DNA from 2 places in the Arthrobacter sp. PAMC25564 genome. Region 1 is predicted to be linked to the other one. Evidence: riboswitches for the same ligand, from Rfam matches in the RefSeq annotation. Region 1 holds a riboswitch; the other holds the start of a gene.

Region 1 (5,968 bases):
CGGACCCATCAGCGGCAACCCACTCATGCTCGGCGGAGTATTTCAGTTCAGCAGCTACCTTGCTCATATGTTTTTCCTTAGCGTTTGAAAAGTCGTGGGGTAAATCAATTGTGGCTGGGTTACAGAACGATCGTGGCCGGGTTGGGCGGCGGGACATCCCCAGCACCTTCGGCTTTCGAAGCCGCCGGTTCCCGTTGGTCGGGATCTCTTCAGTTCCCCGAAAGGCGAGTCGTCCTCGAGGGGCCTGCCGGCCGCGGTTTTCGAAAGCGTGCGTCTAAGCGAGGAACGAGCGAGCACGCGTGAAAACTGCGGCCTGCCGGTCCCGGAGTCGGGGACCGGTGACAGCAGCTGAGCTACTTTTGGCGCTTGTAGAACGGCAGGGCGATGACTTCGAAGGGTTCTGCCTTGCCGCGGAGGTCGATGTCCAGGGCGGTGCCCGGCTCGGTGAAGGCGACGTCGACGTAGGCCATCGCGACCGGGTAGCCGAGGGTGGGTGAGGGCTGGCCGGAGGTCACCTCGCCGACGACGTTGCCGTCCTTGAGGACCGGGTAGTGGCCGCGGCCGGCCCGGCGTCCCAGGCCCTTGAGGCCCACCAGCTTGCGCTTGGAACCGGCTTCCTTGGCTGCTTCCAGCGCGGAGCGGCCCACGAAGTCGCCTTCCTTGCTCTTGAGCGCCACAACCGGGCCCAGGCCGGCGTCGAACGGTGACCGCTCAAGCGAAAGCTCGTTGCCGTACAGCGGCATACCGGCTTCGAGCCGGAGCGAGTCGCGGGAGGCGAGGCCGCACGGGATGATGCCGAACTCGGCCCCTGCTTCGGCGACCTTTGCCCACAGGTCAGCGGCGCCGTCGTTCGGTACAAAGAGCTCGAAGCCGTCCTCGCCGGTGTAACCGGTGCGGGCCAGGATGACGTCGTGGCCGGCCACGGTGAGCTCGTTGAACGCGTAGTACTTCAGCTCGGTGATCAGCGCGTGCTGGGCCTCATCGGTGAGCTTGAGCAAGATGGCCTCGGCCTTGGGACCCTGCACGGCGATCAGCGAGGTCGCCGCGGAGGCGTCCTCCACCGTCACGTCGAAGTTCGCTGCGCGCTCGGCCAGGGCAGCTGCGACGACCTTGGCGTTGCCGGCGTTGGGGACCACCAGGTACTTCTCGTCACCGAAACGGTAGCTGATGAGGTCATCGATGATGCCGCCGTCTTCGTTGCAGATCAGCGAGTATTTGGCCTTTCCATCCGCGATCGCGGAGAGTTTCCCGACCAGGGCGTAGTCCAGGAACGCGCCGGCTTCGGGGCCGGTGACCCAGACCTCGCCCATGTGGGAGAGGTCGAACAAGCCTGCGGACTTGCGGACGGCGTGGTGCTCGGCCAGCTCGGAGCTGTACTTCAGCGGCATCTGCCAGCCACCGAAGTCGGTGAAGGAGGCCCCGAGTTTCTTGTGCTCTTCGTAGAGAGCCGTGTAGTTCTCAGTCATTTCTGGCTGTCCTTAGTTCGCGGCGTCGTCGGAGTGGTCCTCGAAGTCTTCGAGGGGCGGGCAGGAGCAGATCAGGTGGCGGTCCCCGGCGGCGCCGTCGATCCGGCCCACGGGCGGGAAGTACTTGTCCTGCTTGAGGTGGTGGACCGGGAAGACGGCCTGCTCGCGGGAGTAGTCACGGCTCCACTCGGAGGACACGACGGCGGCCGCGGTGTGTGGTGCGTTGCGCAGCGGGCTGTCCTCGACGGTGAAGTCACCGTTGGCGACCTGGTCGATTTCGGCGCGGATGGTGATCATCGCGTCGATGAAGCGGTCGATCTCGGCCAGGTCCTCGGACTCGGTGGGCTCCACCATCAGGGTCCCGGCCACCGGGAATGCCAGGGTGGGGGCGTGGAAGCCGTAGTCGATGAGGCGCTTGGCCACGTCCTCGGCCGTGACCCCGGTCCTCGCGGTCAGTTCGCGCAGGTCCAGGATGCACTCGTGCGCCACGAGTCCGCCCTCACCGGTGTACAGGACCGGGAAGTACTCGTTCAACCGGGCCGCGATGTAGTTGGCCGCCAGGAGCGCGGACTTGGTGGCCTCGGTCAGGCCTTCAGCGCCCATGAGCTTCACGTACGCCCAGGAGATCGGCAGGACACCGGCGGAGCCGAAACGGGAGGCGCTGATGGCCACGCCGTGGCCTGCCTCGTGCGCTGCCTTGTTCGCGTCACCGGGCATAAACGGTGCCAGGTGGGCCTTGGCCGCGACCGGGCCGACGCCGGGTCCGCCGCCGCCGTGCGGGATGCAGAAGGTCTTGTGCAGGTTCAGGTGCGAGACGTCGCCGCCGAACTGGCCCGGCTGGGCCAGGCCCACGAGCGCGTTGAGGTTGGCGCCGTCCACGTAGACCTGGCCGCCGGCGGCATGCACCGCGTCGCAGACCTCCCGGACGTCGGCGTCGTAGACCCCGTGGGTGGACGGGTAGGTGATCATGATGGCGGCCAACGCGTCCTTGTGCAGCTCAATCTTGGCCGTGAGGTCGGCGTGGTCGATGGTGCCGTCCGAGGACGTCGCGACCACAACGACCTTCATGCCGGCCAGGACCGCGGACGCGGCGTTGGTGCCGTGCGCGGAGGCCGGGATCAGGCAGATGTTGCGCTGGGCCTCGCCGCGGGAGTGGTGGTAGCCGCGGATGGCCAGCAGGCCCGCGAGCTCGCCCTGGGAACCGGCGTTCGGCTGGATGGAGACCTGGTCGTAGCCGGTGATCTCGGTCAGCTGGGCTTCGAGGTCCTCGATCAGCTCACGCCAGCCGGCGGTCTGGGAGTCCGGGGCGAACGGATGGATGGAGGCGAACTCCGGCCAGGAAATCGCTTCCATCTCCGCGGTGGCATTCAGCTTCATCGTGCACGAACCCAGCGGAATCATGGTGCGGTCCAGCGCCAGGTCACGGTCCGAAAGCCGGCGGATATAACGCAGCAGCTGGGTCTCGGAGCGGTGCGTGTTGAACACCGGGTGCTGCAGGTACTCGGAGGTACGTTCGACGGAGGCTTCCAGGCCGAATCCTTCGGGGCTACCGGGTGCAGTGTCCGCGACGCTGGCGCCGAAGGCGGCGACGACGTCGGCGACGATAGCCGCCGTCGTGGCTTCATCGGTGGAGATGCCGATGGTGTCCGCGTCAATGGCGCGCAGGTTGATGCCCTTGGCCTCGGCGGCGGCGATGACCCGGGCGGCCTTGCCCGGGACGGACACGGTGACGGTGTCGAAGAAGGACGTGTGCAGCACGTGAAGGCCCGCGGCCTTCAGCGAGGCGGCGACCGTCCTGGCGTGGCCGTGGGTGGTCTCGGCGATGGCCTTCAGGCCATCCGGGCCGTGGTAGACCGCGTAGAACGAGGACACGATGGCCAGCAGCGCCTGCGCGGTGCAGATGTTGGACGTGGCCTTCTCGCGGCGGATGTGCTGCTCACGGGTCTGCAGGGCCAGGCGGTACGCGGGCATCCCGGCGTTGTCCTTGGACACGCCGACCAGGCGGCCCGGCATGGACCGCTCCAGGCCCTTCGCCACCGCCATGTAGGCCGCGTGCGGGCCGCCGAAGAACAACGGGACACCGAAACGCTGGGAGGAACCGACGGCGATGTCGGCGCCCTGCTCACCCGGAGGCGTGATCAGGGTCAGGGCGAGCAGGTCGGCGGCGACCGTGACGAGCGCACCGCGTTCCTTGGCCTCCGCGATCACGCCGGAGTGGTCAAACACCCGGCCGGACACGCCGGGCTGCTGCAGGACAATGCCGTTGATGACGCCCTCCGGCAGGCCCTGGGACAGGTCCGCGACCTCAACCTCGAAGCCCAGGGCCTCGGCGCGGCCCTTGACGATCGCGATGGTCTGCGGGAGGCAGTCGGCGTCCAGGACGGTCTTGCCGTCGTGGGCTTCCTTGTTCTTGTTGGCGCGGCGCATCATCAGCACGGCCTCGGCCACGGCGGTTGCTTCATCCAGCAGGGACGCGTTCGCGATCGGCAGGCCCACCAGGTCCTGGACCATGGTCTGGAAGTTCAGCAGCGCCTCGAGCCGGCCCTGCGAGATCTCCGGCTGGTACGGGGTGTAGGCGGTGTACCAGGCCGGGGCCTCCAGGATGTTCCGGCGGATCACCGCAGGCGTGACCGTGTCGTAGTAGCCCTGGCCGATCATCTGCACGGCCGTCTTGTTCCTGGACGCAATCCTGCGCAGCTCCGCAAGGACCTCGACCTCGCTGAGGGCTTCGGGGAGAGCCAGCGGCGAGTCCTGCCGGATGTCCTTCGGAACGGCGGTGTCCACCAGCGCATCGACGGTGTCGTAGCCGACGGCCTTCAGCATGGCGTCGACGTCAGACTGGCGGCGCGCGCCAATATGCCGGTCAACGAAGGACGTGGAGGCTGGGGTAACAGTCACAAGGAACTCCATAACTAGGTGAGCGCAGGGTACGCCACATTGATTCGGGTTCCTCCCCGCTCTGTATTGGACCTGAGAGTTTCCGCGCAGCCGTGCTTTCGCAGGGCGCCGCTTGCACCGTCGGTGAGCAAGGCATGCCAGAGGACATGCCTGCTACTTTCCAGAGTTGCCTTGCCGCGGCGGTACGTGGGCCTGAGAGATTCCTGGGGAGGATTTGCTCCTACGGCGCCTGCTTGCACCCACACTTGCAGGACTCTCCCGCCGCAGATCAAAGGCATATTCAGTTGCCGTGACAACAGTCACAGGCTCCATTGTCCTACGCTCCGCCCGCGTCCGCAAACTGGAGACAGGCGCCGGCCGCCGGGTTACGCCGGGGGCGGCATCGGACAGATGGAACCCTTTCACCGCGGCTCAGCCGCGCAACCGTTCGACGGCGGCCAGCAGGCTTTCGACGTCGCCGCGCACCTCGGGCAGCGGCCCGCCGGGGCCTCGGGCGAGCATGGCGTTGAAGTACAGCCCGTCACCCATATAGAGGACAGCCTTGGCCATGCCGGGGCCGACGTCGGCTGCCAGCAGTTCCAGCCAGCGGGCCTGGACGGCGGCGAAGCGGTGCAGGGTCTCCTCGTGGGCGACTTCCGCCAACCGGGTGGCAGCCACGAAGACCCGGTCCAGTGGGGTGTCCGCCCAGACGGAGGACTTGATGAAGTATGCCCCGGCACCTTCCGGCGCGGCCGCCATGGCATCGAGATCCTCGGCGAGGAGGCGGTCCAACCGCTCGAGCAGCACGCCGATCATGGCCTCTTTGTTCGGGAAATGGTAGAGCAGTCCGCCCTTGGAGACGCCGGCCAGCCGTGCGACGGCGTCCAGCGTCGCGGCCCGCTCACCCTCTTCGATCAGGAGGGATTCAAAGGCATCAAGGACGGCTTCGCGGGCGACGGGTTTTCTGGCCATGTTTCCTATCATGCCCGGTGCCGGGACCTGTTTCTTAACTATACCGTCTGGACGGTATAGTTATTATCATGAGCACCACATCCTTCACCCCGGCTGGTGGCGGCAACACCGGCACCCTCATTCCCGCTGGCCCCCGCACACTGTGGCGCGACTGGCTGGCCCTCGCCGTGCTGATGTCTCCGGTCCTGCTTGTGGCGGTGGACAACACAGCGCTGACCTTCGCGCTGCCCGCCATCGCCCGCGGCCTCGACGCCTCCGGCGTCCAGCTGCTCTGGATCGTCGACGCCTATCCACTCGTCCTGGCCGGGCTGCTCGTGGCGATGGGGAGCCTGGGCGACAGGATCGGCCGCCGCAGACTGCTATTTATCGGCAGCACCGGCTTCGCCGCGGTTTCGGCGGCCACCGCCTTCGCTCCCAGCGCAGAATGGCTGATCGCCGGCCGTGCAGGGCTGGGATTCTTCGGCGCCATGCTGATGCCATCCACCCTCTCCCTGATCCGCAATATCTTCCCGGAGCCCAACCGACGCCGGCTGGCCGTGGCCATCTGGGCGGCAGGCTTCTCCGGCGGCGCCGCCCTCGGCCCGATCCTCGGCGGGTGGCTCGTGGAGCACCTCTGGTGGGGTGCCGTGCTGCTGGTGGCGGTGCCGATCATC
Region 2 (5,968 bases), 630 kb from region 1:
ACGTTGCCCGTGGTCATGCCAAGTTCCTTGGTGGCGTAGACGGCCACAAAGACGGTGAAGAGGGCGTACAGCACGTCGGGGCAGACACGGGACAGCGCGGCGGCCACGAGGGCGCGGGGTTCCTTGGTGAAGACCTCTTTGATGGGGGCCTTCGGCGCCTCACCGTGGGCCTGGATGGCCTTGAATACGGGGGTTTCCTCCAGCTTGAGCCGGATCAGCAGACCGAAGACCACCAGCAGGGCGGAGGCCAGGAAGGCCACGCGCCAGCCCCAGGACAGGAATTCCGTGTTGGTCAGGGTGGCGGCGAGCAGCGCCAGGACGCCATTGGCCATCAGGTTTCCGGCGGGCGGCCCGATCTGTGCTGCCGAGGACCAGAAGCCGCGCTTGCTGGCGTTGCCGAATTCGCTGGACAGCAGGACGGCACCGCCCCATTCGCCGCCGACGCCGATGCCCTGGGCCAGCCGCAACAGGACCAGCAGGATGGGGGCTGCGACGCCGATGACCGAGTAATCCGGAAGCACGCCAATCAGCACAGTGGCGGCACCGATCAGCATAAGGGTGGCGACGAGGACCTGCTTGCGGCCGATCTTGTCACCGAGCCGGCCGAAGATGACGCCGCCGATAGGGCGGGCCAGGTAGCCGACGGCGAACGCGGAGAAGGAGAGCAGGAGGCCGACAAACTCGTTGTTGCCGGGGAAGAAGATCTTGGGGAATACGAGGGCCGAGGCCACGGAGTAGATCGCGAAGTCGTAGTACTCCAGCGAGGTGCCGGTGAGGCTGGCGATGTAGGCCTTCAGGGCGCCGGGCGGCAGCCTCCTCTTGGCAGTGGCCGGGGTGGCCGGGTGTGCTGCGGTCATGACTGTTCCTCCAGGTGTGCGGGTGCTGCCTGTTGCTGCTTGGTGGGTGACGTGCGGGGGCGCCGGGGGGCGCGTGCGGCTTAGACGAAGGCGGCGGTGATGATGCCGGCGTCGGAGAGCGCCTTCCGCACCGCGGCAGCCATGGTGACGGCTCCCGGGGAGTCGCCGTGGACGCAGATGCTCTCGGCGCGGATCTTCAGGATGGAGCCGTCAATGGTGCGGACGGCGGAATCGGCGGCCATCCGGAGGACATGCTCGGTGACCAGCGCCGGATCCATCAGGACGGCTCCGGGGAGGGTCCGGGAAACAAGGGTGCCGTCCGGGTTGTAGGCCCGGTCTGCAAAGGCTTCGGTCACCGCGCGGAGCCCGGCGGCCTCGGCCAGCCGGAGTACTTCCGAGCCCGGCAGGCCCAGGATGGGGAGGTTGGGGTCGACGGACCGTACGGCGTCGACGACGGCCTTCGCCTGCGCGGTGTGCGCGACGATCGCGTTGTACAGACCGCCGTGCGGTTTCACGTACCTGACCTTGCCGCCCTCGGCTGCGGCCAGGGCCTGCAGCGCGCCGATCTGGTAGACGACGTCGTCCGCCAGCTCGTTCGGGTCGATATCCAGGAACCGGCGGCCGAAGCCGGCGAGGTCGCGGTAGCCGACGTGGGCGCCGATCATTACGCCTGCGGCGACCGCTTCACGGCAGGTCCGGCGGATCACGGACGGGTCCCCGGCGTGGAAACCGCAGGCCACATTGGCGCTCGTGACGGAACGGAACATTGCCGTGTCGTCGCCCAGGCTCCAGCGTCCGTAGGACTCCCCGACGTCGCTGTTCAGGTCGATGGTTGCCATTGTGATCCTCGTCTCATTGATGGGCCCCTATCTAGGATGTACCAAAAACTCTGATTGTTCAACAATCCTTCGATTCCACGATGTGACAATCGTGTAGATTCGGGGCATGACGACTTCCGAAGCCCCCGCCCCGGGGGTAACCCTGGGCGCCGCCGCACGCCTCCGCGTCGCGGTCCCCTCGGTGGCGGACCGGGTGGCCGCTGAACTGCGCCTGCAGTTGGCGGAGGGAAGGCTGCTCCCGGGTACCAGGCTGACGGAATCAGCGATTGCGGAGGAGCTGGGCGTCTCCCGCAATACCGTCCGCGAGGCGTTTGCCGAACTCGCCGCCGAACGCCTTGTGGTCCGGCATCCCAACCGCGGGGTGTTTGTCGCGAGCCTGGAACCCGGCGATATCCACGATGTCTACACCGTGCGCCGGGCGATCGAAGTCAGTGCGATCCGCGGCGGCGGCAGCCCCGAGCGCATCGCTGCGGTCCGGGCGGCGGTGCAGGAAGGCCGCGCAGCGGCGGCCGTCAACGACGACGAGGCGCTCGGAAACGCAAACCAGCATTTCCACGGCGCCATCGTGGCGCTGGCCGGGAGCCGGCGGCTGGACACCATCATGTCCCAGGTGCTGGCCGAAATGCGGCTCTTCTTCCATAAGGCGACGCTGGAGGCGGACTTTTACCGCGGCTACCTGCGCGACAACGAGGAAATCTGCGCAGCACTGGAGGCCAGCGAACTGGACCGTGCCGGTGACCTGCTCCTCGCGTATCTGGACCGGTCCGAGGCGAAGCAGAGCGCCGTCCACGGGGAGTGAGGGCCGGATGTGCTGTGGGCTGAGGTGGGCGTAATAGTCGGTGTGATTTCGCGGTCTGTTGCGTGCCGCCCAAACTTCGGCTAAGTTGTGAGGCGTATCACTGACAAGTGATCGTGCTTATGATCTGCGGCGGGAGAGTCCTGCCGGTACATTCAGCAGGCGCCGTAGGAGCAAATCCTCCCCAGGAATCTCTCAGGCCCACGTACCGCCGCGGCAAGGCAACTCTGGAAAGCAGTCCGGGAGACCGGACTCACCGACGGTGCAAGTGGCGTCCTGCGACAGCGGGCAATGCGGAAACTCTCAGGTCCCAGACAGAGCGGGGAGGAACCCGAATCATCGTGGCGCTTTTGCGCTACCTGAATTATGGAGTTCCTCATGACCGTTCAATCCAAATCCAGCGCTTTTGCCGACCGGCATATTGGCGCGCGCCGCCAGTCTGACGTCGACGCCATGCTCAAGACCGTCGGCTATGACAGCGTTGATGGCCTCGTGGACGTTGCCGTCCCCGACTCCATCCGCCAGGCAAAGCCGCTGGCTCTCCCCGAAGCCCTCAGCGAGGTCGAGGTCCTTGCGGAGCTGCGCAGGATTGCGTCCAGGAACAAGACGGCTGTACAGATGATCGGGCAGGGCTACTACGACACGGTCACCCCTGCGGTGATCCGCCGGAACATCCTGGAGGCCGCGGCCTGGTACACCGCGTACACCCCGTACCAGCCGGAGATCTCGCAGGGCCGGCTCGAGGCGCTGCTGAACTTCCAGACCATGGTCCAGGACCTGGTGGGCCTGCCGATCGCGAACGCGTCCCTGCTCGATGAAGCAACGGCGGTGGCCGAGGCCGTGCTGATGATGCGCCGCGCCAACAAGAACAAGGAAGCCCACGACGGCAAGACCGTCCTGGACGCCGACTGCCTCCCGCAGACCATCGCGATCGTCAAGGGCCGCGCCGAGGCCCTGGGCTTCGAGGTTGAGGTCGCGGACCTGTCCCAGGGCCTGCCGGAGGGCGTCATCAACGGCATTGTGCTGCAGCAGCCCGGCGTGTCCGGCCGGGTCTTCGACCACTCCGCCGTCATCGCCGAGGCCAAGGAGCGTGGTGCGCTCGTCACGGTCGCCGCCGACCTGCTCGCGCTGACCCTGATCACGCCTCCGGGTGAGCAGGGCGCCGACATCGCCGTCGGTTCCTCCCAGCGTTTCGGTGTCCCGTTGTTCTTCGGCGGCCCGCACGCGGCCTACATGGCGGTGGCGAAGGGCCTGGAGCGGTCCATGCCGGGCCGCCTGGTCGGCGTGTCCAAGGACAACGCCGGGATGCCCGCGTACCGCCTGGCCCTGCAGACCCGCGAGCAGCACATCCGCCGCGAGAAGGCCACGTCCAACATCTGCACCGCGCAGGCGCTGCTTGCCATCGTGTCCTCGTTCTACGCGGTCTACCACGGCCCGGACGGACTGAAGGCCATCGCCGAGAGGGTCCACAACAACGCCCGCAGCCTGGCCACCACCCTTCAGGTCGCCGGCCGCGAACTGGTCACCGGGACCTTCTTCGACACCGTCACGGTCCGCGTCCCGGGCAAGGCCGCCAAGGTCATCGCCGCCGCCGAAGCACGCGGCATCAACCTGCGCCACATCGACGACGACACCATCGGCGTCTCCGCTGATGAAACCACGACGACGGAGGTCCTCTCCGCCATCGCCGTCGCCTTCGGTGCCGGTCCGGTTGTCGACGCGAAGGGCTTTGACCTGCCCCAAGCAGTGCTCCGTACCTCCGAGTACCTGCAGCACCCGGTGTTCAACACGCACCGCTCCGAGACCCAGCTGCTGCGTTATATCCGCCGGCTTTCGGACCGTGACCTGGCGCTGGACCGCACCATGATTCCGCTGGGTTCGTGCACGATGAAGCTGAATGCCACCGCGGAGATGGAAGCGATTTCCTGGCCGGAGTTCGCCTCCATCCATCCGTTCGCCCCGGACTCCCAGACCGCCGGCTGGCGTGAGCTGATCGAGGACCTCGAAGCCCAGCTGACCGAGATCACCGGCTACGACCAGGTCTCCATCCAGCCGAACGCCGGTTCCCAGGGCGAGCTCGCGGGCCTGCTGGCCATCCGCGGCTACCACCACTCCCGCGGCGAGGCCCAGCGCAACATCTGCCTGATCCCGGCCTCCGCGCACGGCACCAACGCCGCGTCCGCGGTCCTGGCCGGCATGAAGGTCGTTGTGGTCGCGACGTCCTCGGACGGCACCATCGACCACGCCGACCTCACGGCCAAGATTGAGCTGCACAAGGACGCGTTGGCCGCCATCATGATCACCTACCCGTCCACCCACGGGGTCTACGACGCCGACGTCCGGGAGGTCTGCGACGCGGTGCATGCCGCCGGCGGCCAGGTCTACGTGGACGGCGCCAACCTCAACGCGCTCGTGGGCCTGGCCCAGCCGGGCCAGTTCGGCGGCGACGTCTCGCACCTGAACCTGCACAAGACCTTCTGCATCCCGCACGGCGGCGGCGGACCCGGCGTCGGCCCGGTCGCGGCCAAGGCCCACCTGGCACCGTTTATGCCCGGTGACGCGAACAAGGCAGCGCACGAGGCAGGCCACGGCGTGGCCATCAGCGCCTCCCGTTTCGGCTCCGCCGGTGTCCTGCCGATCTCCTGGGCGTACGTGAAGCTCATGGGCGCTGAAGGCCTGACCGAGGCCACCAAGTCCGCGCTCCTGGCGGCCAACTACATCGCGGCCCGGTTGAACGAGTACTTCCCGGTCCTGTACACCGGTGAGGGCGGACTCGTGGCGCACGAGTGCATCCTGGACCTGCGCGAACTGACCGCGAGGACCGGGGTCACGGCCGAGGACGTCGCCAAGCGCCTCATCGACTACGGCTTCCACGCCCCCACCCTGGCATTCCCGGTGGCCGGGACCCTGATGGTGGAGCCCACCGAGTCCGAGGACCTGGCCGAGATCGACCGCTTCATCGACGCGATGATCACCATCCGCGCCGAAATCGACCAGGTCGCCAACGGTGACTTCACCGTCGAGGACAGCCCGCTGCGCAACGCACCACACACCGCGGCCGCCGTCGTCAGCACCGGCTGGGCCCGTGACTACTCCCGCGAGCAGGCCGTCTTCCCGGTCCACCACCTCAAGCAGGACAAGTACTTCCCGCCCGTGGGCCGGATCGACGGCGCCGCCGGGGACCGCCACCTGATCTGCTCCTGCCCGCCCCTCGAAGACTTCGAGGACCACTCCGACGACGCCGCGAACTAAGGACAGCCAGAAATGACTGAGAACTACACGGCTCTCTACGAAGAGCACAAGAAACTCGGTGCCTCCTTCACCGATTTCGGTGGCTGGCAGATGCCGCTGAAGTACAGCTCCGAGCTGGCCGAGCACCACGCCGTCCGCAAGTCCGCAGGCTTGTTCGACCTCTCCCACATGGGCGAAGTCTGGGTCACCGGCCCCGAAGCCGGCGCTTTCCTGGACTACGCCCT

What was found. Region 1 has a riboswitch for glycine ahead of gcvP (aminomethyl-transferring glycine dehydrogenase). Riboswitches for the same ligand answer to the same signal wherever they lie in the genome.
Region 2: it holds a riboswitch for glycine, as region 1 does, so the genes downstream of both, gcvP (aminomethyl-transferring glycine dehydrogenase) here and gcvP (aminomethyl-transferring glycine dehydrogenase) in region 1, are expected to answer to the same signal.

The regions. Positions count from the first base shown of each region.
Region 1 covers NZ_CP039290.1:4,116,041-4,122,008, forward strand. Annotated here, with positions in the region: gene gcvH (glycine cleavage system protein GcvH) at 1-67, opposite strand, end outside; gene gcvT (glycine cleavage system aminomethyltransferase GcvT) at 354-1,466, opposite strand; gene gcvP (aminomethyl-transferring glycine dehydrogenase) at 1,479-4,376, opposite strand; glycine riboswitch at 4,535-4,635, opposite strand; gene E5206_RS18945 (TetR/AcrR family transcriptional regulator) at 4,776-5,315, opposite strand; gene E5206_RS18950 (MFS transporter) at 5,384-5,968, shown strand, end outside.
Region 2 covers NZ_CP039290.1:575,190-581,157, forward strand. Annotated here, with positions in the region: gene E5206_RS02620 (MFS transporter) at 1-857, opposite strand, end outside; gene E5206_RS02625 (5-oxoprolinase subunit PxpA) at 938-1,696, opposite strand; gene E5206_RS02630 (GntR family transcriptional regulator) at 1,803-2,495, shown strand; glycine riboswitch at 2,616-2,713, shown strand; gene gcvP (aminomethyl-transferring glycine dehydrogenase) at 2,871-5,744, shown strand; gene gcvT (glycine cleavage system aminomethyltransferase GcvT) at 5,757-5,968, shown strand, end outside.